One region of the Photorhabdus machadonis genome, then DNA from elsewhere that is predicted to be linked to it. Evidence: predicted binding sites of a transcription regulator. Region 1 holds the regulator's gene; each other region holds the start of a gene.
What was found. Region 1 encodes PhoB, which activates phosphate uptake and scavenging genes when phosphate is short. Its sites were predicted from a motif close to CTGTCATAAAACTGNCNNAT; they were not measured.
Positions count from the first base shown of each region.

Region 2: the regulator PhoB is predicted to act here: its motif matches at 8,426-8,445, upstream of pitA (inorganic phosphate transporter PitA).
Region 3: the regulator PhoB is predicted to act here: its motif matches at 8,925-8,944, upstream of pstS (phosphate ABC transporter substrate-binding protein PstS).

Region 1 covers NZ_CP199761.1:1,053,611-1,063,922, reverse strand. The annotation lists gene tgt (tRNA guanosine(34) transglycosylase Tgt) at 1-378, opposite strand, end outside; gene queA (tRNA preQ1(34) S-adenosylmethionine ribosyltransferase-isomerase QueA) at 438-1,505, opposite strand; gene ACUN2T_RS05075 (acyl carrier protein phosphodiesterase) at 1,610-2,230, shown strand; gene ACUN2T_RS05070 (peroxiredoxin C) at 2,388-2,990, shown strand; gene ggt (gamma-glutamyltransferase) at 3,256-5,019, shown strand; gene brnQ (branched-chain amino acid transport system II carrier protein) at 5,179-6,510, opposite strand; gene phoR (phosphate regulon sensor histidine kinase PhoR) at 6,860-8,197, opposite strand; gene phoB (phosphate regulon transcriptional regulator PhoB) at 8,221-8,910, opposite strand; gene sbcD (exonuclease subunit SbcD) at 9,172-10,312, shown strand, end outside.
Region 2 covers NZ_CP199761.1:123,239-133,550, forward strand. The annotation lists partial or broken gene ACUN2T_RS00645 (IS982 family transposase) at 28-201, shown strand; gene ACUN2T_RS00650 (MFS transporter) at 703-1,872, shown strand; gene ACUN2T_RS00655 (hypothetical protein) at 2,120-2,359, shown strand; gene ACUN2T_RS00660 (cupin domain-containing protein) at 2,593-2,739, shown strand; gene ACUN2T_RS00665 (Gfo/Idh/MocA family protein) at 2,777-3,646, shown strand; gene ACUN2T_RS00670 (sterol desaturase family protein) at 3,832-4,716, shown strand; gene ACUN2T_RS00675 (hypothetical protein) at 4,783-5,025, opposite strand; gene ACUN2T_RS00680 (AAA family ATPase) at 5,273-5,599, shown strand; gene ACUN2T_RS00685 (ATP-binding protein) at 5,788-6,516, shown strand; gene ACUN2T_RS00690 (hypothetical protein) at 6,708-6,791, shown strand; gene ACUN2T_RS00695 (NAD(P)/FAD-dependent oxidoreductase) at 7,123-8,307, opposite strand; gene pitA (inorganic phosphate transporter PitA) at 8,607-10,097, shown strand; gene uspB (universal stress protein UspB) at 10,152-10,312, opposite strand, start outside.
Region 3 covers NZ_CP199761.1:206,141-216,452, reverse strand. The annotation lists gene ACUN2T_RS01070 (hypothetical protein) at 1-512, shown strand, start outside; partial or broken gene ACUN2T_RS01065 (IS630 family transposase) at 490-1,522, shown strand; gene ACUN2T_RS01060 (hypothetical protein) at 1,545-1,679, opposite strand; gene ACUN2T_RS01055 (amino acid ABC transporter permease) at 1,747-2,490, opposite strand; gene ACUN2T_RS01050 (amino acid ABC transporter permease) at 2,492-3,229, opposite strand; gene ACUN2T_RS01045 (ABC transporter substrate-binding protein) at 3,310-4,146, opposite strand; gene phoU (phosphate signaling complex protein PhoU) at 4,300-5,019, opposite strand; gene pstB (phosphate ABC transporter ATP-binding protein PstB) at 5,034-5,804, opposite strand; gene pstA (phosphate ABC transporter permease PstA) at 5,837-6,721, opposite strand; gene pstC (phosphate ABC transporter permease PstC) at 6,723-7,679, opposite strand; gene pstS (phosphate ABC transporter substrate-binding protein PstS) at 7,777-8,817, opposite strand; gene envZ (two-component system sensor histidine kinase EnvZ) at 9,030-10,312, opposite strand, start outside.

The DNA of each region.
Region 1 (10,312 bases):
TTTTTCCGGGCTGAGAAAAACAGGCGTACCATTAATTGGGTTGCGGAAATGTACACCTTCCTCTTTGATTTTACGCATCGCGCCGAGGCTGAATACCTGAAAACCGCCTGAATCCGTTAAAATCGGGCCATGCCATTGCATAAATCCATGCAAGTCGCCATGCAGCTTCATTATTTCCTGCCCCGGACGCAACCACAGATGGAAAGTGTTGCCAAGCAGGATTTGCGCACCGGTCTCTTTTACTTCTTCCGGTGTCATTCCTTTTACTGTGCCGTAAGTACCCACAGGCATAAACGCCGGCGTTTCTACAACACCACGTTCAAAAACCAGACGACCGCGCCGAGCCTGACCATCGGTAGTTTGTAATTCAAATTTCACTTAACCTCCAGGCATCAGATAAACAGTCTGATGCTGATTTCATACATTATGACAATAAATTAGGAAACTTTTTCCTTGAAAGCCAAAGAATTACGGCAAATAAACATGGCATCACCATAACTAAAGAAACGGTATTTTTCCGCAACCGCCTCTTTATAAGCGCTCATGGTATTTTTATAACCAGCAAATGCAGAAACCAGCATGATAAGTGTCGATTCCGGCAAATGGAAATTCGTAATCAGCGCATCAACAACCTGATATTCAAACCCCGGATAGATAAAAATCTGCGTATCATTAAAAAATGGCGCAATTAATCCATTTTGGCAAGCTTTTGCTGCGCTTTCCAGCGAACGGACTGACGTTGTTCCAACAGCGACAACCTTATTCCCCCGGGCCTTACATGCCAAGACAGCATCAACCACATCCTGCGGCACTTCAGCATATTCAGCATGCATAATATGGTCTTCAATGGTTTCTACACGCACTGGCTGGAAAGTACCGGCCCCGACATGCAATGTCACAAAAACCATTTCCACCCCTTTTTCACGCAGGGCTTCCAATAATGGCTCATCAAAATGGAGGCCCGCCGTTGGTGCGGCTACTGCGCCTGGGCGTTCACTGTATACCGTTTGATACAGCTCGCGGTCCGCCTCTTCATCAGGACGAGCAATATAAGGCGGCAAAGGCATATGGCCGACATCATCCAGAATGGACAGCACATCACGCTGATCATCAAAACGTATTTCGAACAGCGAGTCATGGCGGGCCATCATCGTCGCTTTAACGTTCTCACTGTCACCCAGCAACAGCTCTGCCCCCGCTTTTGGCGCTTTGGAAGCGCGCACATGTGCAAGTACTCGCTTATCATCCAGCACTCGTTCAACCAGAACTTCCAGTTTACCCCCGGTGGCTTTCCGGCCAAAAATACGCGCGGGTATGACTCGGGTATTATTGAAAACCAGCAAATCCCCAGTATTCAGCTTATCGAGAACATCCGTAAAAACACCATGCGTTAACGCCCCCGTTTCACCATCAAGAGAGAGCAGACGGCAGCCACTGCGTTGTGGTTGAGGATAATGAGCAATCATTTCGTCAGGAAGTTCAAAAGTAAAATCGGAGACTCGCATTGTATTTAATCATTCAGAAAAACAGGCGGACTAGTCTAGTGCCGCAGCTCTGAGGGTGCAACAAATAAGCACATAACTTCGCTAATTTATATTATAATCGCTGGATGAATTTTCTCGCTCACCTTCATTTAGCTACTCTGGCTGAAAGCTCCCTGTTAGGGAACCTGATGGCGGATTTTGTTCGCGGTAATCCAGAGGGACAATACAGCGCTGACGTGGTTGCAGGCATTCGCATGCATCGACGGGTTGATGTATTAACAGATACCCACCCGTTGGTTACTCAAGCCCGTCACCTATTCAGTGACCAATATCGACGGGTTGCGCCAATTACATTGGATATTATTTGGGATCACTTCCTTTCCCTATATTGGGATAAACTGGTTCCCGATGACTCATTACCGGCATTTATTCATCGTGCCCGCAATCAGATAGAACCTTATCTTTATAAAACTCCCGAAAAATTTCAGGAAATGAACGAGTTTTTATGGTCACAAAACTGGTTGATCCGCTATGCGGATCTTGCATTTATCTCAAATGTATTAAATGGAATGGCCCGAAGACATCCCAGATTATCGGCTTTATCGGGATCATTCCAAGATATAGAACAACATTATTCTGACCTCGAAGCGTTATTCTGGCAATTTTATCCCTATATGATGGAAAAAGCAGAAAATAAAGATTTTTATAATCTCCCCCAAATGAAACTGGAAACCTCATCCAATTAACGCGGGTAAAGCGTTACAGTAAAGAAAATAAAAATAAAGTATTGATAGGTAAAATCTATTGCAAAAATTAGTATTTTACCCTTTATTGATGTACGCTAATTCCTTATTCTACATCCAATTTTCACATAAACCCCGGTTAAAACTACAGGAGTAACTCATGGTTCTGGTAACTCGTCAAGCCCCTGACTTTACAGCAGCAGCTGTCCTCGGCAACGGCGAAATAGTTGGGAATTTCAACCTGAAAAAACACCTGAACGGTAAACCAGCCGTTATCTTCTTCTGGCCAATGGATTTCACTTTCGTATGTCCTTCTGAGCTGATCGCATTCGACCACCGCTACGAAGAGTTCAAAAAACGCGATGTTGAAGTTGTTGGTGTTTCTTTCGACTCTGAATTCGTCCACAACGCATGGCGTAAAACTCCTATCGATAACGGTGGTATCGGCGAAGTTAAATATGCAATGGTTGCTGATACTAAACGTGAAATTCAAAAGGCATACGGTATTGAGCACTCAGAAGCTGGCGTAGCTCTGCGTGGCTCTTTCCTGATCGACAAAAACGGCGTTGTCCGTCACCAGGTTGTTAACGATCTGCCACTGGGCCGTAACATTGACGAAATGCTGCGTATGGTTGACGCACTGCAATTCCACGAAGAGCACGGCGATGTATGCCCTGCACAGTGGGAAAAAGGTAAAGAAGGTATGGACGCGTCTCCAGACGGCGTAGCTAAGTACCTGTCTCAGAACGCATCTAAACTGTAACCTCAAACGTTACCAATAATTCAGACCAGTTGGCTTCTTCCAACTGGTTTTTTTATCGCTGAAATTCCTCGTTTTGCAACCTTACACAAAAAAATAAACCTTTGTGACTACTCCCGGCCCTATCGAGGGTTTACGGCAGTTTTTGCTAAATAGTTATCACCTCTTATAATTAAACTTACAATTGGTTAACATTAAAATTCGTGTCAATAAAACAAGCAGTTCCACTTTATACAAATCATCCCGCAAAACGACAGGAGTTCACAACATGTTGAAAACATGGAAAACATTACTGGCAATAATATCCTTACTCATCTCTTCCCATCTTTATGCCGCTTCAGAACCCGCCGTTGAAGCTAAGAATGGCATGGTTGTCTCAGCCCAACACCTTGCTTCACAAGTTGGTGTAGATATCCTCAAAATAGGTGGAAATGCGATTGATGCAGCCGTTGCTGTTGGCTACGCTCAAGCCGTTGTAAACCCATGCTGTGGTAATATCGGCGGCGGCGGTTTTATGACCATTCATCTGGCCGATGGCACAAATACATTTATTAACTTCCGCGAAACCGCACCAAATGCGGCAAGTGCCAATATGTATCTGGACAAAGAAGGCAACATTATTAAAGGAGCCAGTTTATATGGCTACCTGGCTGCCGGTGTGCCCGGAACCGTGATGGGACTGGACAGTGCCCTAAAAAAATATGGCAAACTCAGTCGTGAACAGGTCATGGCACCCGCGATTAAGCTGGCACGCGAAGGTTATATATTAACCCGTGCAGACACAGATATTCTGGACACTTCAATCAAACGTTTCCGCAAAGATCCAGAAGCAGCCCGCATCTTCCTGCGTAAAGATGGCTCCCCTTATCAACCGGGCGACAAGTTGATACAAACCGATCTGGCAAATACACTAGAATCAATTGCCCAAAAAGGGCAAGAAGCGTTCTATCATGGGGATATTCCTAAACGAGTTGCAGAAGCAGCTAAAAAATCAGGCGGCATTATTACCGAAGCGGATTTTGCCAGTTATAAAATCTCAGAAACAGCCCCGATCACCTGTAGTTATCGCGGTTATAAATTTATTTCTTCACCGCCACCCAGTTCAGGAGGAGTAACAATGTGTGAAACTCTGAACATTCTGGAAGGTTACAACCTTAAAGAAATGGGATTCAACTCGGCTAACTATATCCACACACTGACGGAAGCGATGCGTCATGCCTATATGGACAGAAATACTCACCTTGGTGATCCCGAATTTGTCAAAAATCCAATCGACCGTTTACTGAGTAAGAGCTACGCCGAATCTCTGCGTAAAAAAATAAAACCAGGAGAAGCAACCTCATCAGAAAATGTTCAGCCGGGTATGGAACCACATGAGAAACCAGAAACCACACACTACTCCATTGTAGATAAAGAAGGTAATGCGGTTTCAACTACTTATACAATCAATGGCCTTTTCGGTGCTGTCGTCATCGCACCCGGAACCGGTTTCTTCCTCAATGATGAAATGGATGATTTCACGACAAAAATTGGTGAGAAAAATCTGTATGGGCTCGTTCAGGGTGCAACTAACTCTATCGCCCCCGGTAAGCGCCCACTATCATCAATGAGCCCGACACTCGTCACTAAAGACAATAATATATTCCTTGTTCTCGGCTCTCCCGGTGGCTCCCGTATTATCTCTATCACTCTGCAAACGGCCTTAAACATCATTGATCACGGTATGCCTCCTCAGGAAGCGGTCAATAGCCCCCGCATTCACCATCAATGGTTACCAGATGAAGTTTATTATGAGCAACGTGGTATTTCTAAAGACTCACTGAACTTGCTGGAAAAAATGGGGTATAAGATGGTGGAACAAACACCGTGGGGCGCAGCTGAGTTGATTATGGTTGGTTTACCAAAAACCGCTGGCGCTTCAAATACAGGTTCTTCGGGTAATGATGCAGCCGTATCTGGTCAAGTTCGTGAAAACTATTTCTATGGTGCCAATGATGTTCGACGCCCGGCAGGTGCTGCTATTGGTTACTAATGACTGATAGTTCCGGAAACCAGCAAACTATATATATTATAGAAGAACATATATAGAAGAAGATCAAGATAGCGGGATGGAATACCTTTCTCAGGCGCGCCATCCCGTACCTTATCTAGCTATCTGACGATGACAAACGGTCAAATAAACAGACCACTATCATTGATGACTTTGACTTTCTTGTGTGTCAGAACGTCCCCAAATACGGTCATAAATACCAAACACAACCAGAACCAACAGGGATGGCGTTAACCAAGCCAACCCTTGATCAGCCAATGGTAAACGAGTTGCCCAGTTTGGTAATAAATGCACCAAGGTTTCTGATGACTTGATAGCATCTAAAATGCCAAACAGCAGACTGATTAACATAACCGAAGCCAAAATACGGCTGAAATTATTCCACCAGCGCAGAGTAAAACTCAGAACAATCAAAACGATACAAGGTGGATAAATCGCAGTCAGTACCGGAATAGAAATCTTGATCAAATGACTCAAACCAAGGTTAGAAGTCAGCATGGAGAACAAACCCAAGATCAGAACCAATGAACGGTAAGACAAAGGCAGATAACAGCTGAAAAACTCAGCGCACGCACAAGTTAATCCAACCGCCGTTACCATACAGGCGATAAAAATCAACGCAGCGAGGAAAAGAATACCAACACCGCCAAAAGTATGCTGAACATAGGCATGCAAAATGACAGCACCATTTTCCGCATGAGGAATGAGTGCACCACTGCCAGAACCCAGTTTAAACAGAGACAGATAAACCAGCACCAGACCAAACCCGGCAATCACCCCTGCCCACATCGCATAACGAGTCAACAATGAAGATGAAACAACTCCTCTTGAACGCGCTGCATTAACAATAACAATACCAAATACCATAGCACCCAAGGTATCCATCGTCAGATAGCCATTAACGAAACCACTGGAGAATGGAATTTGCTGATAAGCATTAATTGCAGGAATCGAACTACCCGCAGGCCAAAGTAGAGCAGCAACACCAAGTATACCTAACGCCAGCATTTTAATGGGTGCCAGCACATGCCCGACGGTATCAAGTAAACGACCAGGATAAAGCGAGACAGCAATCACCAGAGCAAAATAGATCAGACTGTAAATAAAGAGCGGTAATGCACCCGAACCGGCAAGGGGAGCAATCCCCACTTCAAAAGAAACCGTTGCAGTACGTGGAGTCGCGAATAGAGGACCAACAGCCAGATAACAAACCGTCGCCAACAGCAAACCCGCAACCTTACCAATGGGTGAACTCAGTTCTTCAATACCACCGCCTACTTTTGCCAACGCGATGATTGTCATTACCGGTAAACCAACCGCAGTGGTTAGAAAGCCTAATGCAGCCACCCAAACATATTCACCCGATTGTAATCCCACCATAGGAGGAAAAATAATATTTCCCGCCCCTACAAACAGGGCAAAAGTCATAAACCCTAACGCCCAAATATCCTTAGATGATAAACGATGTGTCATAATGATTATTAATATTTTGTTACCATTTTAATGGCTTGAATAATATAAATACTGCCAAGAGTTAACCCCACATTGACAATATTGAACCCTAATTTAACGACTTATTATCAAAATAATATTCACTGATACCTGTCCAATACAGAATTATAGTGGTTATCATAGATATAATCGCCAGCAACTGCCCACAAGTAAAACTTTTATAGCGCCAGAAGGCAATAGATAAACCAGAATGCAGAGTCATATACTGTACTCTTTTTCAAAACCAGTGATTGCTGTTAGCTATCATTGAATACACACTATATGATTTGCGTTTTTTTTAACCTGTAAAGTTAATGATTAATTGCGAAGATTAATTATTACTTTTAATCAAACTATCCTTATCTCTTTTACTGGTTATTCTAATCGGTACAATCAGTCCTGACGGTAAGGTAAAATTAAAAGTTGTCCCTTGTCCTATTTCACTGGAGATTTCAAGGTGGGAATGATGATGATGTAAGGCATGTTTAACAATAGCAAGACCAAGACCGCTTCCACCCGTTTGTCTGGAACGTGCTTTATCTACCCGATAGAAACGTTCGGTCAAACGGGGTAAATGTTCTGCACTGATACCCGGTCCATTATCTTTCACGGTAAACTCGGCACCGTGAGAGTTCTTTTTCCAACTGACATCAATCTGAGTGCCTTTTGGGGTATGATTAACCGCGTTATAAACCAGATTAGACATTGCACTACGAAGCTGCTCTTCATTGCCGAAAACTTTCAGTTTCTCACCAATATCAAAATTAATTTTATAGCATTCATTACCAAGCGCAGCAGCTTCCTGACGCAGTACCTTAAGTATCAGAGGCACATCAACCACTTCATTCATATTAATCTGAGGAGCCGCTTCGATTTTGGAAAGCTGCAATAATTGCTTCACCAGACTATCCATCCTCCGGGTTTGCTCCTGCATCGTATTCAGTGCCTTATTACTCAGCGAACCAGACACTTCCTGATCCTGCATAACTTCCAGATAACCCTGCAATACCGTTAAAGGGGTCCGCATTTCATGGCTGACATTGGCAAAAAAGTCACGGCGGGCATTTTCCAGGGCCCGTTTCTGCGTCACATCCCTGGCAACCATTAATAATTGATCTTCAGAGTACGGCATAACCCGAAACTCAACAGTAAAACCATTATTTAATTCTATTGATAACGGAAGTGCAAAATCCCTGGAAAGCATGTACCGATTAAAATCAGGATAGCGAAGTAAATTAAAAATAGGTTGCCCATTATCCTCAGGCCAACGGAACCCCAATAAATGCTGGGCCAAACGGTTACACCAGAAAATATTACCCTCGGTTGTCATCATAACAATGGCATCCGGCAATAACTCAGCACCACTACGAAACCGTTTGATCAACAGCGCCAGTTCACGACGCCGTTTCCTATTCCGTTGCTGCATCTGGTGAATACCATAAAAAATCGGCTCCCACCCGCCTCTTCCCGACGGTGGTAACATACTGCGATCTAACCATAACCAATCCGAAAGTTTCAGCAAATTATAGCCATGCCATATCAGCGCCAAAAATACCGCAGCAAACAAACACCAGGATAAATGCCCCACAAACATCGACAGAATTAATGCAGGCAAACAAAAAAGAAACAGTTCTGAAACCAGTTTTTTCCAGGATAAACGTTCTAACACATCAGGTTCTCCGGTGCGCAGATTCAGTAACGGGTAGAAAAACGATAACCAGTCCCACGAACAGTCTGCACCATTTTATCATGACCACCAATCTCTAATACTTTACGTAAACGGCGAATATGTACATCGACAGTTCTGTCTTCAACATAAACATTGGCTCCCCAAACATAATTGAGCAACTGTTCACGGCTGTAGACCCGCTCAGGATGAGTCATAAAGAAATGAAGTAATTTAAATTCAGTCGGCCCCATATCCAGCGCCAGATCCTGGCTGGTCACGCGGTGGGAAGTCGCATCCAAAACCAAGCCATCCATTTCAATGACATCTTCCATCATCATAGGTGAAATGCGCCGCAATACCGCTTTGACTCTGGCAACCAGCTCTTTAGGAGAGAAAGGCTTGGTTATATAGTCATCAGCCCCAACTTCGAGGCCACGAACCCGATCTTCCTCTTCACCACGTGCCGTCAGCATCATCACCGGAATATCACGGACATTATTATCCCGTTTCATTTGCTTGATTATTTGCAAACCAGAACCACCGGGGATCATCCAATCCAATAACACCAAATCAGGATAGGGTTCAGATAAACATGCCAAGGCGGAATCATAATCCTCCGCCTCTACCGGCTGATAGCCATTTTTTTCCAGTACAAAACAGACCATCTCACGAATCGGAGCTTCATCTTCAACAACCAGAATACGTCTTGTCATGGTTAATCCTGTTAATATATTGAGAAAAACGCGACTTAGTTTGAAAAGCATTATGCGTCAGCTTTATGACAGATTTATGAAATCCTGCCTCGGTTATCCTTCACCTGCAATCTGTTTCGCAATAATTAATTTAAACAACTGTCACATTTCATCATGAATGCGAAGCAGCTCGGAGATATATTCATGAAAGCAGATTTACAAGCGACATCCAGAATATAGCCATTATAATCATCATTCACTTTAACCCATTGTGGTGGCATTATGCGTATTATTCACACTTCAGACTGGCATCTTGGTCAATATTTTTTTACAAAAAGCCGGGCTGCTGAACATCAACATTTTCTGCGTTGGCTGATTAAACAAGTTGAGAATTACCAGGTCGATGCATTAATTGTTGCCGGAGATGTGTTTGATACCGGCTCACCACCCAGTTACGCCCGCGAGTTATATAATCGCTTTATCGTCGAACTGCAACCTACTGGCTGTCAGTTAATTATCCTGGGTGGTAATCATGATTCCGTGGCAACGTTGAATGAATCAAAGGAACTGCTTTCCTGCCTGAATACCACCGTCATTGCAAATGCTGACGAAGATCCGCAAAGACAGATAAAAACACTTAACACTAGGGAAGGACAAGCTGGTGCCATCCTCTGCGCAATCCCTTTTCTGCGGCCAAGAGATATTATGACCAGCCAGGCAGGCCAATCAGGAGAACAAAAACAACTGGCATTACAGACAGCGATTGCAGAGCACTATGATCAACTCTATCAGCAAGCATGTAAATTACGTGATGAACTGAATTTGCCCTTACCTGTTATTGCCACCGGGCATCTGACCACCGTTGGCGCCACGGTGACAGAGTCAGTCCGGGATATTTATATTGGTACACTTGATGCCTTCCCGGCGCAAGCTTTCCCACCGGCGGACTATATTGCACTTGGGCATATTCACCGGCCGCAAATCGTGGCTAAATCTGAACATATCCGTTACAGCGGTTCCCCCATACCACTCAGTTTTGATGAAGTCGGGCAGGAAAAAAGTGTCTGTTTGGTGGAATTTACCCAAGACAAACTGGGATCCATTACACTTTTACCCATTCCTCAATATCAGCCCATGCAACTTATCAGGGGGGATCTGCAACAAATTGAGCAACAGTTACAGACTTTTAATGACTATAAAGGCGAGCAACCCGTCTGGTTAGATATTGAAGTTGCCACACAAGATTATCTCCACGATATCCAGAAAAGAATTCAATTGATGGTTGCAAAACTTCCTGTGGAAGTCATTCTACTGCGGCGTAGTAAAACACAGCGACAAAATATGCTGGCACAAGAAAACAGCGAAACCTTGACAGAACTCAGCGTTAACGAGGTTTTTACCCGGCGGCTGGAACAATCAGAAC
Region 2 (10,312 bases), 930 kb from region 1:
CTGCGGGGGCAGTTCCCGCGGCCTACTCAACCGATTAATGGGCAATTAAAAACCGTTTCTCAAATAGAGCATTCTCGCCATCGAAGTATAAAAGGATTTATGTTGACCGTTTTAGGCGGTTTGATTGCTTATTGTCTTAAATGGAAGAAGCCATCACTGAAAGTTTTCTATTCGGAAGACGATTTTTCAGTGACGGCTTAAACAGAATTCGGGTTAATGTAGTAACTTTATGTTACTATTAATTAACTATATTAAATAAAAGCAAAAAAATTAATATAGGATATATCAAATACAGAAAATATGAGTATTATTGATTAATGTGTTGATATGTAATGCATTTATTAATTCTGAATGTAAATAAATGTGTACAATGAGATTAATGCGAGAAAAATCATTCAATATTTCATGTGGTATATGCATGTATTTAAATGGTTTTTCAAATATAAGAATAAGGAATATTGCGAAGTTAGAAAAACATGAGTTGGCTCACAATAATAAAATTTTTACTTTAACAGATAATTTACATGAAGGTATATTTTTTCTTATATTTAACCTCCCTCGCGGGAAATAGTTTAATGTCAACCTAAACTTTGAAATGAGTAATTATGGATTACCAACCATTGGCTGGATAATATATTTTTTTACAAGCTAAGGGTAGGTGTAAATATATGTTTATACCTATCCTAATCTGGGTGATAACCGATGAAAAAGTACATTAGTATAGGTGTAAATGAACTTGATACTTATCTTGATTATGCTATTTTAAGCATCATAGCTATATATAGTCTGCATTCTACGCCATCCGAAATGGGAATATTAGGTGCTTGCTTCGCTATTCCATTTCTGGTGGCAAGTGGATTATTTGGCAAGCTGTTTGACAACGGGAGTATATTAAAATGGAGGATGCTGCTGTTCTTTATTAATGGCATTGTCATGCCTTTTTTATCTGTAGCTGATCCAATTATATTTCTTTATGTAATTACATTAATCAAGACAACCTGTCGGTGTGGTATTAGAATATCAAATACAAAATTGAATGTAGATGATAATGAATCTCAAAGATTTTATGAAATTTATGGATATATTACTAACTTTAGCAGGATAGCCATTCCATTATTTGTTGTTTATTTAAACACGTACTATGGGTTATGGCTTGTCCTGTCATTATCAATGATATTTAACTTAGTCGGCATGCTGACATCATACTTTGATAATACTTTTCGGTCTGATGCAAATAAAGGTATAAATTCTACTGCCGTAGAACGTTTCTCACTTATACAGCAATTGAAAAGTAAACCGGACTTATATTTACTTGTTTCGGCCTATACTTTGTCAAACTTAGCCTTTTTTCTTAGCAATGATATGCTTGGTATCTTCTTCGAGAAGATTGGACAAAGTGAAAGTAGCATAGGCTACATAATTTCACTTCTCGGGATCGGTGGCATAGTAGGAACGAAAATTTCTGGTTGGTTACTTAAAAGATTGTCAGCCAAGAATCTCCTGTTATTTTCCATTATGGTTAACTTTGTGGTCTTTTGGGGGTTTGGTTTTTTAGACGCAAAAACAAATCATTATGCTACATACTATTTATTAATTTTCCTGGTTGGTACGGCTTCTGGTGTGACATTTTTCGCAATCAGATACGGCGTAAGAAATATTATTGGTTTTGAACATGTAGGGAAAGCTACAGGAGGTATACAGAAAATTTCATCTGTAGTAGCAATTTTGATGCCAATTATTGGGGGGTATACTGCAAAACTTATTTCTATAGAATTTACTTTCAAATTAACAAGTATCCTGCTTGCAGTGATATTCCTGTATTTTTTATTTAAAAAGTATAAATTAACTGAGAAGAGGAATATGTATGTATAATTCAAATAAGCTTAGCGATATAGATTTTATCAATGCAAAACATTATGATTTGTACCCAGGGCGGGATTCTACTTTGCGCAAAAATCATCCAGTTAGCAGATATTGATAATTTCTCACATTCAATACGATTTTATTGATAGGTTTTGATATCCTGGCTGTGTGTTTATTGAGCTTGTAGAGAATTGTTTTTATCCATAATAACCATATAAAAAATGTGAGATCCTGCCCTGCCCTGCCCTGCAATGCAATGCAGGATGAAGCAAGGCATGTTCAAATGGGAATTACATATTTCCGGGAGCTTATCAAGGCATCTTCGGCTAAAAAAGAAATGGTTAGAGATCATCTGACCACTTTTCAGAAAATACTGCATGTTAATAAAGATGGGATTAACTGGCTGTCAGATATCAGCTGCATCCCGGCTGATGAAATTGAAACCAGGATTAGAAACCGACATGATAACTTCATTAATAAAATAATGGAGGGATGATTCATGTTCAATGGCATTCACGTCATCGAAAATGCAATAACAGAACGAGAAATAGATATTATTTACAGATATTTAGCCATCTCGGAAAATCTGGGGCATTTAAAAGGGAATAATGACTCAACCAGCGCTCATATGTATTATGCCACGCCTTATTTTGAAGCCATGTTGAGTTATTATTGCGATTTAGTATCAGACATTGTAAATGAAGAAGTATATCCGAGTTATTCTTTTTTATGGAAAAAGGTGAATATCGCTGGCTGGCGGAAACCACTGAGCATTTCAGGATTTATAGTGGAAAAGCCACTTTTACCATTGAAGGTAAAAGGACGTTAGTACAACTTGGTGGTGAGATTATTGTTCCTAAAGGTTTAACTTTTTAAATCGAAGTAGCAGAACATTTAGATTACAGGTGCTTTTATGATTAATTTAGGAATCATTGGTACAGGATTAATGGCAAGAGTCATAGCCAAGAGTTGTGCTGATGTTGGTGTCAAAGTTTATTCTGTATTATCAAGAAGTAAAAATAATGCAGAATCATTTTATGAAGAATTTTGTAGCAGCAGGGGAAAAGGCTACACTGTGCCTGAGGCTTTTTTCGAAGATCCGGGATTGGATGCAGTCTATATTGCAACTCCTAGCTCAACAAAAGAGTTTTATATGAGACTATGTCTCAAATATAAAAAACATATTTTAATTGAAAAGACTTTGTCTTCATCCATATTTCTCTCGGAGTTTCTTGAGCTATCAAAAGAGAGAAATATTGTTTGGATGGATGCAACACACTTTGTGCATAATGAGTTATATAATTCATTACCGAAAGTAATAGATGAACATGTGGGCAAAATTGTCAGAATCGACTCAAGTTTTTTTTGGCCGAGCACTGATTATTCGCATATAAAATTTAATCCTCATCTTGAGGATAAAGGTGCCCTTGGTGATCTCGGCTGGTACCCTGTTCGTATGATTTTGTCGCTTATTGAAATAAAAGAGATATCTAAATTAGATTCATTTGTTTTGAAGAAAGAGACAGGAACCATTCTCGAATTTAACGCGATAGGTTTAACAAACTCGAATGTAACCTTCAGTATGGCTGCATCCTATCGCGGTTCTACATCCCGTCAGGAAGTAACAATATCTGGTGAAAAGGGCGAGATTAGCATTCAGGATTTTGTTATGCCATATTGTGGCTCCTTTGTCTATTGTAAGATGTTGCCGTTTTTGAGGGTAAAAATTGTATCGGGATTAAAGCCATTGGTTGATAAGGAATATAAAAAGATTATTCTTTAAAGAGTTACAACATCACAGAATGGTATATAACTTTGTTGATTTCATCAAAGGAAGTAAAGAAAAGTATAAACTTGATGAACTTCAGAAAAAGTCTTTAGACACTATAAGATTGATTGAAACCATCCAATGTCAATCAAGTTCGCTGCAAATTTAACTCTATAACTATTAAAATAAAAGGAAAAAGTATGGAGCATATCAGTAGTTATTTTGATTTTATATATCAGGATATTGCTAGCCCTTTCTTTAAAAGATTAACTGTATTCTTTGCACCGAGTCATGGACTGTTTATTGGTTATTTGTTTATGGCTTTTTTGATTGCTGTTTTGTTTTATGCCTATAAACATAAAACGGTAAATCCGTTAAAAGCTAGTAAAATGGTAATCAAAGCACACAAATTGACATCTAAATCATCAAAGGATGATTTTATTTTCTATTTTGTCGACAAGATAGTGTTTGGGTTTACATATTCCCTTATTTTATCGTCAGCTGTATTTTTTAAAGAAGGTACCATAAATCTCCTATCATTTATCGGTATTCCTTATTCTCATACTACTCCTAGTATAGCTCTCAGTCTGGTTTTAACTCTTGGAGCAATTATTGTTTTTGATTTTGCAGTTTTTTTTGAACATTTCCTTTCTCATAAGATCAGAATATTATGGGAATTTCATAAGATTCATCATATTGCTGAAAATCTGAACCCTTTGACTGCCTACAGATCGCACCTTGTGAATCAGGGATCTTTTATCTTAATAGCAAGTTTATTGACAGGAATATATGCAGGTGGAATATCTTATTTTTTTGATGCTCAACACGCGTATATTCTTTTTGCGGGACAAAACGTATTTATGTTTTTACTTCTTATGTTTGGTTTGAATTTGCAACATTCTATGGTTTACTTAAGATATCCTCCTTTTATCAGAGATATTTTTGTTAGCCCTGCATATCACCAGTTACATCATAGTAGTTCTGTTAAATACCACGACAAAAATTTTGGTTTCATTTTTTCATTTTTTCATTTTGGGATCGCTTATTCAAAACACAAACTATGCCTCCGGCAGATGAAGTGCTGACTTTTGGTATAACAGGTGAAAAATATGATAATTATTCTGGTGTGAAAAACATGTATGTAACTCCTTTTAAACGCGTTGCAGAACGACTGAAAAAAATGATTGCAGGTCTCCGGTATCAGTAAGACCCTGTTGCAGACACAGGATGTGTTGCAAACGGGGTAGAACTGGCAGATACGCACTTTTGTCAGGTTCGCTTGCAGAGATCATCAGAGGTTTGAGAGTCGTGTATTCTGTAAATATGATCTGTCGTGAGTCCCTAGGGTAAGTTTCATCAGCTCTTCCATGACGTTCACAATGCGATTGCTTCATACCATCAAACTCGGCCCGGTTTTTGCTACCGAATCTCAGGTGCCATTTTCTCAATATTGGTTGTTCAGAGGCTTCTCCTGATGCTCAGACGAGGGGCGATAAACACTCGAAAAGTTTTGATTGTTGTATAAGAACGTCATAAACCCACAAATAGACGGAGATTAAACCAGCAAATAGACGGTAGCATAACTAACAAATAGACGGGCCAATTTAAGCTTCATTCTCCACATTGCACAAAAAAACAGCTTTGAATAACACACTACACCCAAGATATATAGCACCACAGCTCAAGGTAACATTGGCTGATACGCTAGTGGTGTGCCTGCTCGGTCCTCGCCAGGTCGGCAAAACAACGTTGGCGAAAGCGCTAGAGCCTGGGCGGGCTTACCTAACTTTTGATGACAGCACTTTGCTTAACGCGGTTAAAGCTGATCCTACGGGATTTGTACAAAGCTTGCCAGAACGTGTCACACTGGATGAAGTACAGCGTGTGCCGGAAATCCTGCCTGCCTTAAAAGCAGCTATAGACATTCATCGCCAGCCGGGGCGATTCATACTAACCGGGTTCAGCTAATTTACTGTTGCTGCCTGGAGTACAGGAATCACTGGCAGGTCGTGTCGAGGTGACCTTTTTACAGCCACTTTCCGAACAAGAAAAGCAGCACAGTCTAACATCGTTACTCGAGCAGCTGATCACCAACAAAATTTCGCCTTCAATTAAAGGGGGAACAAAGTCTCATTGAAGGCGTTGCAGAAGCTGTGGTGCAAGGTGGTTATCCAGAGCCGAATACGCGCAGTGAAGTGCGGGTTCGTCAGTGGCATAAGCAGTACCTCAACGCTATTATCCAACGTGATGTGAAAGACATTGCAGTGATTCGAGATGAAGACGAATTACTGAAACTCATCAAGATCCTCGCATTGCGTACTGGTAATCTGTTGAACATCAGTGGACTAGCGAAAGATATAGGTCTTCAGCGAGAAACCGTTGACAAATACATCACCATTCTAGAGCGCTTGTTCTTGGTGAGATATTTACCGGCTTGGCATAAAAACCAAGCCAAACGTTTAATAAAAGCCCCTAAAGTTCATATTGTGGACTCGGGTCTGGCTTGTGCTTTAAACAATCTGAGAGTCGATGATTGGTATAACCTTAGTAATGACTTTGGTGCAGTACTTGAAAGCTTTGTGGTGCAACAATTGATTTGCCAATCAGGTTGGAGCGAACATGAACTGCACTTCTCCCACTATCGTGATAAAGATCAGGTTGAAGTTGATCTGGTTATTGAAGAGGGTCGAAGAATTTGGGGGGTTGAAGTTAAAAAAGCGGCCAGCATACAGCCGAAAGACGGAATAGGATTGACCAGATTAGCTTCATTGGCTGGCAGAGATTGGCAGGGGGGCATTTTACTTTACACAGGTAACAATTGCTTGCCAATTAGCCATATACCGAACACATTTGCAGTACCAATGAACGCGCTTTGGGGACGTTGATATCCGCTATGTCCTAAAAGACGCGTAACCTTACAGGTTTCATATCGTAGCTTCTGTTTCAACGGACGGCTTGACGGCCTCTTCCTCCACTGAAAGATAAACATCCTTCCTAAAGAGTGTCTTAATTCAGCTCAAACTCACTTCAAACCAGATGTCATTTATCCTGCACCCAAAAAGAATTAGCCGGTCAACTGGGTGTATCCCCCAGCCAGATCACTAAATGGAAAAAAGGTGAACATATGTCTCTGGATATGGAAAAAAACTCCGGGATGTAGCAATGATATGTGAACTGGATCCATCTGCTTTTCGTATAGGATGGTTATGTTATTAAACATAAACACCTAGTTCATCTGGCAGACTCCTAAAGCCGGGATGTTTTGCCAGATGTATAACGAGCGTATAAGACAGAATTTTAACTGAAGTAACAATCATTCTTAAGCGCACCTTTCGTTATGAAAGCATACTGAAAAATGATTTCGAAGAGAGCTATCCGGCTGCTATTCCCCTGATACTAAACCAGCATTGATATTGTTATGGATTCATCAATAGTTGATGAAAGACAAACTTTATGGTCTATGTACAAACTTTTTGGTTTCTGCACAAAAGTCACAATGCTTGCGCACATGCCCAGGCGGAACTCCATGCCCACTGGAAATTATAGCCACCAAGCCAGCCGGTGACGTCTACCACTTCACCGATAAAATAGAGTCCTTTTACCTGATTAGCTTCCATTGTTTTGGATGAAAGCTGATGAGTATCCACGCCGCCCATAGTCACCTCAGCAGTACGATAGCCTTCAGTCCCGTTGGGTTGTACTTGCCATGATTGGAGGTTTGTCATCAATTGTTCTTGCTGAACTGAGTTCAATTGCTTAAGAGAAACATCCGGGAGTTGACCGAGTGTTTGTAGACATTCTGTCAGCCTTTTCGGTAATAATTTTGCCAAGGTATTCTTTACGCTTTGGTTTGGGTGAGCACTCCGTTCTTGCTCCAGAAACGTTTCCAGATCACTATCTGGAAGTAAGTTAATACTCACAAACTCTCCCGGCTGCCAATAACTGGAAATTTGTAAGATTGCCGGGCCAGAAAGTCCCCGGTGGGTAAACAGGATATTTTCTTTGAATAGCGTGCCATTTTCAGCGGTGACAATGGCGGGAACGGACACACCGGAAAGCACATGAAGTTGCTCCAGTAGTGGTTTATGCAGAGTAAAAGGGACGAGAGCGGCGCGGGTTGGTAAGACTTTTAGACCAAACTGTTCTGCAATCCGATAACCAAAAGGGGTGGCACCAAGACCCGGCATAGATAACCCACCGGAAGCGATGATAAGTGAGCGTGTACTTACTTCCTTTCCGTTAACGGTGATAACGAAACCCAGCTCCTTTTTTTCTACGTGGTTAATTTCGCTGCGCAGACGAATAGTGACCTGACCGGTTTCACACTCTTTCAGTAACATATCAACTATCTGTTGGGCGGAACCATCACAGAAAAGCTGCCCCAGGGTTTTTTCGTGGTAAGCCATGCCATGGCGCTGAACCAGCTCAATAAAATCCCACTGTGTATAGCGGGCCAGGGCAGATTTGCAGAAATGGGGATTAGCGGAAAGATAAGTTGATGGCTCTGTGTACATATTAGTGAAGTTACAACGCCCCCCGCCGGACATCAAAATCTTACGCCCAGCTTTTTTACCATTGTCCAAAACCAGCACCCGTAAACCGCGTTGCCCGGCTTGAGCTGCGCAAAACAGACCGGCTGCACCGGCACCAACAATAACTACATCAAATCTTTCCACTGTCTCTCTCTTTATAACCGAATAATTTAGCGGGAACTTCCCTTAAAGTGTTGCATTTTTGATAATTTTGCGGAAAAAAGTCCCCGTATGACCTGAATTTGTCAGGTAAACTTATTTTTTGTCTTAAAATTGTCATTTTTTTAAAAGATGTGCAATTTTATGATATATAAGGAATATTCTTATTTCTTATTGTTATCTGGTTGTCATGAAATCAAAAAAAGTTCATATTTCACTTTCCCCGCTAGCATTTGTCACTGATAATGCGCCGCGTTCATGTCCAACTAACTGGCTTAACGTTTATGCTACATCTTTTTACTGGCCTGGATTTTCACACCAGCCTAATGTTAGTACTGGCACTGCTGTTTGTGCTGTTTTATGAAGCCATTAATGGCTTTCATGATACCGCGAATGCGGTAGCAACAGTTATTTATACCCGTGCTATGCGAGCACAGTTCGCAGTCGTCATGGCTGGGGTATTTAACTTTTTCGGTGTTCTTCTTGGTGGATTAAGTGTCGCCTACGCGATTGTACATTTACTCCCTACCGATCTTCTACTCAATGTCAGTTCTGCTCATGGTCTTGCCATGGTGTTTTCCATGCTGCTGGCTGCCATTGTTTGGAATCTTGGCACTTGGTATTTCGGCTTACCTGCATCCAGTTCTCATACCCTGATTGGTTCCATTATTGGTATCGGTTTAACCAATGCCATCGTGACTAATTCTTCTGTGGTTAATGCGCTGAATGTGCCGAAGATGATACAGATTTTTCTGTCGTTGATCCTCTCTCCTTTCATCGGGTTGATCATCTCTGGGGCAATCGTGTTTCTGCTGCGCCGTTACTGGAGTAGCACCAAGAAACGCAAACGTATTCATCTGACACCCGTTGAACGTGAAAAGAAAGATGGTAAGCGTAAGCCACCTTTCTGGACGCGTACTGCGCTGATTTTGTCTGCGGTAGGCGTCAGCTTCTCTCATGGGGCGAATGATGGTCAGAAAGGCATCGGTTTAATTATGCTGGTGCTGATCGGCGTAGCTCCGGCGGGATTTGTCGTAAACATGAATGCGAATGGTTATGACATTGCCCGTACTTACGATGCCGTTACTCACCTGCAACAATATTATCAGCAGCATGGTACCGCATTATCTCATGCTATTGAACTGACGCCACTGGTCGCTGTTGCTGAAGATGAACCGGAAGGGCGATTCCATTGTGATAGCACTCGCGCTGTGGTTGTTCTTAATCAGACAGAAAGCATATTGAAGGGCATTCAGAGCTACAGTGGGCTGAATCCTGAACAACGTAACAATATGCGTCGTATGTTGATGTGTATTGCCGATACTGCGGAATCTGTGGCGAAATTGCCAGAAACCAGTGCTGAAGATACCCGTTTCCTGAATAAATTGCGCAAAGACTTACTGCACACGGTTGAATATGCACCTGTCTGGATCATCATTGCGGTGGCACTGGCACTGTCTTTGGGAACTATGGTTGGCTGGCAACGCGTTGCAGTGACTATCGGTGAGAAGATTGGTAAGAAAGGTATGACTTACGCACAGGGTGTTTCAGCTCAGATGACTGCGGCTGTTTCAATCGGGGTGGCGAGTTATACCGGGATGCCGGTTTCGACTACACAAGTTCTTTCCTCTGCGGTAGCGGGGACGATGTTGGTTGATGGTGGTGGTGTTCAGGGTAAAACAATCAAGAACATCATGTTGGCCTGGATACTGACGTTACCGGTTTCAATCGGGTTATCCGGTATTTTCTACTGGTTCGCTTTGAAACTGATTTAATTGTTTTGACGAATAATTTGAAGGCGGTATGGGTTAACTATACCGCCTTTTGTTTTAATACCAAATCAACATAGAAATCAGACAAACAACAACTAATCCACTCAACGCGCTCGTCAGAATAAATTGCCTTCTCAGCCGCTCACAGCGAAGCACCACTGCTGGATCATGATGATCCAGGTAACGTTGCGAATTGATATAGTGCACAAGCCTTATCT
Region 3 (10,312 bases), 850 kb from region 1:
GCGTTGGTACTGACTTCGTGCCGGTTATCGGGGATATTAAAGGCTTTGTCGAGGCTGAGAGTGCATTAGATTATCTGGTCGCCGCGATAGCTATTATTCCTGGTGCAGGTGACACCGCTGGGAAGACTATCAAAACGGCTGAGAAAGCACTGAAGAACGGGGATGTCGGAAAAGCGTCTAAACTGATTAATAAAGTCAGTGATGAAATCTCTGCATATAACTCGGCAACTTATCCAAAATTGAAACATGACTTGGCAAAACAAAATTTGCACAATATTGCTTCGCAGGATTCAAGGCTAGCAGCAGCGATTAAAGGGGACAATGGCAAGGTTAACTTTAGTATAGGAAATGGAAGTCGTGAAGAAGCTGATCGGTTGGGTAAAATTTGGGTTGGTGATGGTACGAGGCCAATCAGTGATGGTACTCGTATATACCCGTGCTCATTGAAACTGCTTGATTTTCCCCCAAATGAGACTCAGGGTATCAATCATGAAAATATTCATTACCGATGAACAAAAAGCCGAACTTGAACACCTCCATCACACCTGCCGTGATAAGAGGGAATGTGATCGCATCAAAGCGGTTCTGCTGGCCTCTGAGGGCTGGAGTTCAGTGATGATCGCTCAGGCCCTGCGTCTTCATGAAACGACCGTTAATCGTCATATCAGCGATTACCTTAATCACCGCAAACTCAAGCCCAAAAATGGCGGCTCTCAGAGCCCTCTCAGCGAAACCCAGACTCAGGCATTTATCGGCTTATCTGACCGCGAATCTTCTGCCCACCACACAGGCTGCTATCCGCCTTGTCAAAGAAGAGTGGGATATCCGTTACACCATTCCCGGCATGAATAAATGGCTGCACCACAATGGCTTCAGTTATAAAAAACCGACCGGCGTGCCACACAAGTTCAACGCGGAACAGCAACGGGCCTTTATGGAAGCCTACGGGAAACTGAAGCAGGAAGCCGGAGACCATGAGCCCATCCTGTTCATTGATGGCGTCCATCCCACGCAGGGAACGAAACTGGCTTATGGCTGGATGCGTAAAGGCTAGAAAACGGCGGTGAAAACCACGGGAAGTCGTACCCGTCTGAACCTGATGGGCGCCCTGAATCTGGCCGATATCAGTAAAACAGGGGTACGCGAGTATGACCGTATCGACAGTTATCACATCGCCGAGTTCTTCATTGCCCTGCGTGAAACCTATCCGGTCAGTCAGAAGGTTCATATTATCCTTGACGGAGCCGGTTACCACCGGAGTAAGCTGGTGAAAGACTGGGCTTATGTGATGAATATCGACCTTCATTACTTACCGCCATACAGCCCGGATCTGAACCCGATAGAAAGGCTGTGGAAGGTGATGAATGAACAGGTCAGAAATAACCCTTATTTCGCCTCGACGGCCTTGTTCAGGCAGGCAATACATCGCTTTTTTACGGAAATATTACCGGAACTTGCCGGGAACCTGTCGTGCCGTATTAATGACAATTTCCAGGTTCTGAATCCTGCATCTTCAAGTTAAGCGGGTATATACCCTATGGATTTCAAGATGCAGCGCGGCGGCAAGGGAGCGAATCCCCGGGAGCATAGATAACGATGTGGCCGGGGTGAGTGAGTGCAGCCAATAAAGAGGCAACTTGAAAGATAACGGGTATAAAACCAGAAAAATAAATTAACATTAAAATCCCCCTATAATTAAAATAGGGAGATTATGCCAAAAATACAACTCATTGAATAAAGAAAGAATTAATATTGGGGAGCCAAAATTAATTTTTCTTTCCGCCAAAAACGGAAAACAGATATTTTCCTGCGTTGCAGAGAAAAACGGCGAACAATATAGTTTGCTGTCAATTCCAGCGTCAGACACATCACAAAATAAATCAACGCGACAAATAAAAAGACCTCTGTCGGATAAACCATACTGCGGTTATTCACCTGAGTTGCCAGGAATGAAAGTTCTGCCACGCCAACAATATAGGCCAGAGAAGTGTCTTTTATCAGAGCGATCCACTGATTAATAAAGGAAGGTACCATCATGCGTAATGCCTGTGGCAAAACAATGTACCAAAGTACCTGCCAACGGTTGAAACCTAATGATAACCCTGCCTGCCACTGGCCCGCACCAATCGCAATAATTCCCGCTTTCACCCCATGAGCCAGATAAGCAGAGGTGATCAACGCCAGAGCACAAACCACTGTAGTGATTTCAGGAATTTCCATGCCAAGCATCACAGGCAACAGGAAGTAAGTCCAGAAAATCAGCATAATGACGGGAATTGCACGGAAAAAGCCCAATACTGCGGCTAACAGGTTAACCCAAAAGCCTTTCAGCATTGCCAAAGCAACACCTGCAACTGTACCCAATACAATAGAAATCACACCAGCCATCAGGCTGATAGCCAATGTCAACACCGCCCCTTCAAGGGGGCCATCAGGGAAGGTTCCTAACAGTAGGTAGCGCCAGTTTTCTGCAATGACTGAAAAATCCATTTTAATGTCCTCTTGCGATAGCTTGTTGTTGACGCCATTGTCCCCAGCCTTCCATGACCGCAATCGTGGCGATATACAACACCGTCGCAACACCGAATGCTTCAAACGTTCTCAGTGTTTCAGTCTCCACCTGACGGGAAGCATATGACAGTTCAGCCACACCAATCGCCATTGTCAGCGACGAGTTTTTCACAATATTCATATACTGTCCCAGTAATGGCGGCATTGCTATCTTCAACGCCTGCGGCAGTACGATATAACGCATTGCTTGCCAACCGGTCAGCCCCAGTGCATGAGCCGCATATTTCTGCCCACGTCCTACACCCTGAATACCTGCCCGTAATTCTTCCGCAACAAATGGGGCCGAATAGAGGGTCAAACCGATAAATCCAGCCAGAAATTCGAACGAAGGCCACGCCAATGATAGACCTAACAGACTGATTTCATGAGGTGTATTCAGCCAGAACATCACCTCTTGCGGCAGTATTTGTCCTGATGCAAAGTACCAGAAAAACAGTTGCACCAGCAGAGGCGTATTGCGAAACAAGGTGGTGTAAGCCGTTACCGGCCAACGGAGAATTTTTAGTTGGCTGTCACGAGCAGCAGCCAGTAAAAAACCCAGCAACGTGGAAGCCGCAACGGTACAGGCAGATATCCATAACGTCATCAGGAAACCCTGCCAAAGCCACGCCAGGTATTGGGGAGCAAGCACGTGTTCTGTAACAAATAACTCAAACATATCTTACGATTACCAAACATTACCAATAATAAAACCCCGCAACACAAGGCGCGGGGCTGATTACCAAGGTTTGTCACTCATCAGGACTTAGCTTGCTGCTCCAAAGGCGCAAACTTAAAGTCACCTCGCGGCTGAGACGATTTAGTCTCCGGGCCAAACCAACGGTTATAAATTTTCTCTGCTTCACCCTCTTTTTCCAATTTCAGCAGCGTTTGGTTCACCGCTTCAACTAAGCGTTCTTCCCCTTTTGCCGCCGCCACAGCCTGATATTCACGGGTGATGCTGAAAGGAGAGATCTCAAACTCCGCTTTTTGTGCCGCTGGTACGTTAGCCAGCAGACCGACCAATTTAGCGTCATCCTGAGTGATTGCTTGTACATTGCCGTTACGCAGCGCAGCAAATGCCAGAGGCGTATCGTCATAAGAGATCACTTTTGCTGTCGGATAATGTTCACGCAGAGTGATTTCCTGTACTGTTCCCTTATCAGCACCGATACGTAAGTTTTTAATGTCATCAGGGGATTTCAGAACGCCTTTACGGGCAATAAATTTTTGCCCAGTGGCAAAATAAGGGATTGAAAAATCGACTTGTTTAGCACGCTCATCCGTTACTGTAAAGTTGGCGGCAATCAGATCAATTTTCTTTGATGCCAACAGGGGTAAACGGTTTGCCGGGTTAGTCGGACGCAGTTCCAGTTTAACACCAAGGTCATTTGCAATCGCGTTTGCGATATCCACATCATAACCCGCCAGTTTTTTGGTTTGCGGGTCAATAAAACCAAACGGGGGGTTACTGTCAAAAACAGCGATCCGCACTGTGCCGGCTTTTTTAATATCATCCAGTTTATCGGCCTTCGCAACACCAGTAACCAGTGCTAACCCAGCCAGCAACGCCGTGACGAGAATGCGGGATTTCATTGAAAACTCCTGACGGTAATTAAATGTTGATTAATCATCACAAGCTATCAATTTCACTATAGTGCAGGAAATAATATAAAAAACTATATTTATAACTATTAAGAATTATAAGCTAAAACAATGCTGGCGGAAAATGCCAGCATTGTCAGCGAGTTACTTGTTATCTTTAGTCAGCAACTTTTCCAATTCATCACCACCTACATGCCGAAAATCCTGTCCTTTGACATAGTAGAAAATAAATTCACAGATGTTTTGGCAACGGTCACCAATCCGTTCAATCGAACGCGCGCAGAGCAGAACTGTCAGCACACTTGGGATGGTTCTGGGATCTTCCATCATATAAGTCATTAGTTGGCGGACAATGCTTTCATACTCTTTATCCACCTTTTTATCTTCGTGATAGATACGAATAGCGTCTTCCAGATCCATGCGGGCAAAAGCATCTAAAACATCATGCAGCATCTGGATGGTATGGTGGCCAAGCGATTCCAGACTCACCAACAGTGGCTGATGCTGATGTGAAAATTTCTCAAGTGCCGTCTGGCAAATTTTCTTTGCCACATCTCCGATTCTTTCCAGTTCAGCAATGGTTTTCGAGATTGACATAATCAGCCGCAGATCACTGGCCGTCGGCTGGCGCTTGGCAATAATGCGAACACATGCTTCATCAATAGCGACTTCCATCATATTGACTTTATGATCATCCTTAATCACTTCACGCGCCAGCTCCGCATCCTGATTATGCATCGAGGTAATCGCTTTGGAGAGCTGTTCCTCCACCAGCCCGCCCATCACCATCAGTTCAGTACGGATATGTTCCAGTTCAGCATTAAACTGACCAGAAATATGTTTATTGAGATTCAGATTGTCCATGTTATGCCCCGTAATCAACCATAACGACCGGTAATATAGTCTTCAGTTTGTTTCATTTTTGGTGTGGTAAACAATGTGTCTGTGTCACTGAATTCAATCAATTCACCAAGGTACATAAACGCAGTATGATCTGAACAACGCGCGGCCTGCTGCATATTGTGAGTCACAATCACCACGGTATATTCAGATTTCAATTCGCTAATCAGTTCCTCAATACGACCGGTAGAAATCGGGTCAAGTGCGGAGCAAGGCTCATCCAATAATAGAACGTCCGGGCGGATCGCAATTCCGCGGGCAATACATAAACGCTGCTGCTGACCACCAGATAAACTGTATCCACTCTGATGCAATTTATCCCTGGTTTCATTCCACAATGCGGCTTTGGTCAAAGCCCACTGAACGCGTTCATCCATTTCTGCTCTTGAGAGTTTCTCAAACAGGCGGACACCAAAAGCAATATTGTCATAAATAGACATCGGAAAGGGGGTCGGTTTCTGGAATACCATTCCCACTTTGGCACGCAGCAACGCCACATCCTGTTTGTCAGTCAGGATATTATTGCCATCCAGCAAAATTTCTCCCTCTGCCCGCTGGTCACCATACAATTCATACATTTTATTGAAAGTCCGTAATAACGTAGACTTACCACAGCCAGACGGACCGATAAAAGCCGTTACTTTGTTCTTTGCAATATTCAACGTAATGTTTTTCAGCGCGTGAAATTTGCCGTAATAAAAGTTCAGATCACGGACCTGAATTTTACTGCCAGCGATATCATTAGCCATGTTCATTTACTTCTCTCTGTTGAAAATATCAGTCAGTGCTTTTTCTTGGCAAACAGCACACGCGCTACAATGTTAATCAGCAATACACACAGGGTTATCAATAATACGCCTGCCCACGCCAGTTGCTGCCATTCAGAAAATGGACTCATCGCAAATTTAAAAATAGTGACCGGCAAGTTGGCAATTGGCTGACTCAAATCAGTACTCCAAAACTGATTTGAAAGAGAGGTGAACAGCAACGGCGCTGTTTCCCCAGCAATTCGGGCAATTGCCAACAATACACCGGTGATAATGCCGGATACCGAGGCTTTCAGCGTGATGGCCGAAATCATCTTCCATTTAGGCGTTCCCAAGGCATAGGCTGCTTCACGTAAGCTATCAGGAACCAGTTTCAGCATGTTCTCAGTGGTTCTGATGACAATCGGCACTTGCAACAACGCTAAGGCAATCACCCCTGCCCAACCGGAAAAGTGCTGCATTTTCGTTACAACGACAGTGTAAACAAACAAGCCGACGACAATAGAAGGCGCTGACAGCAAGATATCGTTGATAAAGCGGATCACCTCGGCCAACCATGAACGGCGGCCATATTCGGCCAGATAGATACCCGCCATGATCCCCAACGGAGTGCCGGTAATCGTCGCCCATAAAATCAACAACCCACTACCCACAATGGCATTTGCCAGACCACCACCTTCCGTATTCGGTGGCGGTGTCATTTCTGTGAACAACGCCAGCGACATACCATCGAGGCCTTTGGTGACGGTGGAGAACAGAATCCACACCAGCCAGAACAAACCAAACAACATGGTTGCCATTGATAACAGCAGAGCGAGGCGGTTTTTCTGACGGCGCCATGCCTGCTTACGGCTGCGTGCATTTGCATTAATAGGCTTTTGCCCATCCATTGTTGCCATATCAACGCCCCTCATTCTTCGCCAGACGCATGATCATTAATTTTGACAATGCCAGCACAATAAAGGTGATCACAAACAGAACCAGGCCAAGCTCCATCAATGCTGAGGTATGTAAGCCAGATTCAGCTTCAGCGAATTCGTTCGCCAGCGCAGAAGTAATACTGTTGCCCGGCATAAACAGTGAGAAACTGTCGAGCTGGTAAGTATTACCGATGATAAAAGTCACTGCCATTGTCTCCCCCAGCGCACGGCCAAGGCCCAGCATGACACCACCAATCACGCCATTGCGGGTGTAAGGCAATACAATGTGCCAGATAACTTCCCAAGTAGTACAACCGATACCATAAGCGGATTCTTTCATCATGACCGGTGTTTGTTCGAACACATCACGCATAACCGAGGCGATATAAGGGATAATCATGATAGCGAGAATGACACCTGCCGCCAGAATGCCGATGCCAAAGGCAGGACCGGAGAACAGTTCACCCACAATTGGCATACCGGAAAGGACATTGCCGACCGGCTGCTGAAAATAGGTAGCAAACAGAGGGGCAAACACAAACAACCCCCACATGCCATAGACAATACTTGGAATTGCAGCCAGCAACTCAATTGCGACACCAAGCGGGCGTTTCAGCCAGTTAGGCGCCAGTTCCGTCAGGAACAGTGCAACCCCGAAACTGACAGGCACCGCAATGATCAAAGCAATTAACGAAGTGACCAATGTACCGTAAATAGGCACCAATGCACCAAATTGTTCTGCCGGGGCATCCCACTCTTTATGCCAGAGGAAAGAGATGCCGAACTGCTGGATACTGGGCCAGGAGGCAATAATCAACGAGATAATGATGCCCCCCAGCAAAAACAAAGTCATCAGCGCCGCTAGCCGAACCAATGCGCTGAAAATAATATCGCCGTTTTTACTGGGTGCTTTTATTGCCGTTTTCTGTTCGGCCATAGAGCTTATTCTCATCCGGGTTAACTCCCCCTTTAGCGGGGGAGAAATCAAAACTACAAATTTAATCGATACTTCAAACCGTTGCCATCAACACGATTTAATACAGAATTTTACCACTGCTATCCCTCACATGGGTTTTCCAGGCTGCACGAACTTGCTCAACCACTTCTTTTGGCAGGGTTGCATAATCCAGATCATTCGCTTGTTTACTGCCTTTCTCGTAAGCCCAGTCAAAGAATTTCAGTATTTCTGCCCCTTTGGCGGCGTCTTTTTGCTGTTTGTGAACCAGAATAAAGGTGGTGGAAGTAATCGGCCATGCATTTTCACCTTGCTGGTGTGTCAAATCCTGCGCAAACGTTTGGTGCCATTCCGCATTCTTCGCTGCGGCACTGAAACTCTCTTCTGTCGGGCTGACAACATTGCCATCAGCAGAGACCAGTTTGGTATAAGCCAAATGATTCTGTTTAGCGTAGGCATATTCAACATAACCAATGGAACCCGTCAGACGCTGAACGAATGCGGCAATGCCATCATTGCCTTTACCCCCTAGCCCAGCAGGCCAACTTACCGTGGAACCTGCACCAACTTTTGCTTTCCACTCGCTATTCACTTTAGAGAGATAACGGGTAAACACAAAAGAGGTGCCGGAGCCATCCGCACGACGCACGACCGCAATATCCTGTTCCGGCAGTATTACCCCCGGATTCAATTTAGTAATCGCCGGATCATTCCACTTTTTCACTTTACCTAAATAAATATCACCCAACGTTTTACCATCCAGTGTGAGTTCACCGGATTTAATGCCAGGAATATTCACCGCCAGTACGACTCCACCGATGACCGTCGGGAATTGGAACAAGCCATCAGCCGCTAATTTTTCATCAGATAAGGGCGCATCGGAAGCACCGAAATCAACGGTATTTGCCAGAATTTGTTTTACACCACCGGAAGAACCGATGCCTTGATAATTGACTTTATTACCAGTCTCTTTTTGATAAGAATCTGCCCACTTGGCATACACCGGGGCGGGAAATGTCGCACCCGCCCCCGTCAAGCTGGAAGCAGCGAATACAGACAAGGTTGTCACAGAAAATGTCGCTGCCATTATGCCGGCTACGGTGATACGCATCAGTTTCATAACCCCTCCTAACGGGATATTGAAAATCAACAAAGAAATGTGTTCGTCAGATTAAAAAAGGTGCAGAAGGGAAAATAGGTCAATTTAGTTACAGCAAAATGTCTTAATTATGACACTTTTATGACAGTACAATGCAAACTCAGCCTGATGCTGACATAAAACTGTCATCTCCACAGTCCATGAAATTAAAGCTGGAGATTATCATCAGGCCATTAAAAATTATCTTCCACAACAGGAATACAGGCACGAATAGATAGCCCCCCTCTGGCGCTGGTACCAATTTCAATTTTCCCGTCATGAGCATCAATAATCCGCTGAACAATCGCCAGACCTAACCCCGTCCCACTGTTACTGCGTGCCCTTTCACCCCGAACAAATGGCTGAAATAACTGCGGCAAATCTTCCGGCTTAATTCCTGCGCCATCGTCCTCTACCTGAAACCAGGCAAACTCATCAGTCTGACCACTACTGACTTTAATCCAGCCATTACCATAACGATTGGCATTAACCAGCATATTAGCCAATGCCCGTTTAATGGAAATCGGGTTCGCGTTAACGGTTATTGGGGGAAGAGACAGATTATTTTCAATGTCCTGCTCATAGCCATTCTCTGCGGAAATAACCTCTTTAAGAATAGAATTAAGCTCACAGAATTCCATTGGCATTTCCTGCCCGGTACGGAGATAATCAATAAATTGCGCAATAATGGCATTACATTCTTCAATATCTTTATTGATAGATTCAGACAAATAAGCATCTTCCTTGCTCATCATTTCTGTTGCCAAGCGGATACGTGTCAGTGGAGTACGCAAATCATGACTTACCCCGGCAATTAATATCGTCCGGTCACTTTCCAATAACTTTATTCCTGCGGACATTTGGTTAAATGCACGAATAGAAGCGCGAACTTCCTGCGACCCCGCTTCCCGCACTGTGGGCATCATAATACCTTTACCTGTCTGTCTGGCAGCATACTCCATTTCCAGCAAGGGCCGATTCTGAAAACGGATATAAAGCCAGATACAACCAAACGTCAGTAATAAAATGGCCAGTGTATAACGGAAAATGGGTGAGAATTGATTTTGTTCGATCTCAGTCAGAGGAACCCTGACCCAAATATCGGGGGCCAAATAAGAATTAAGCCAAAGTATAGGGCTCTCTTTGTTTATCTCCAGACGCAGATCCGCTTTGCCACCCAGGTATTGACTCATCTTCTCACTTAGGAAATCATAATGCCTGGCCCAGCGTAAACCTTGTATCTCCGCGTCAGACTCAGAATACAGCGTCATACCCAATTCCTGATAAATCTCCCGGCGCACTACCGGTGAGATCACCAGAAAAGATCCGTCCTCCAGCTTCAATCTTTCAGCCATTAAAGTCCGAACTTCATACGCTAACACTTTATTGAACTGCTGTAAGCTTGGCATGATAACGAAATTCACAACAACCAGGTAACTGGTTACCAGACTGATAAACAGCATAGCCATGACCAGGA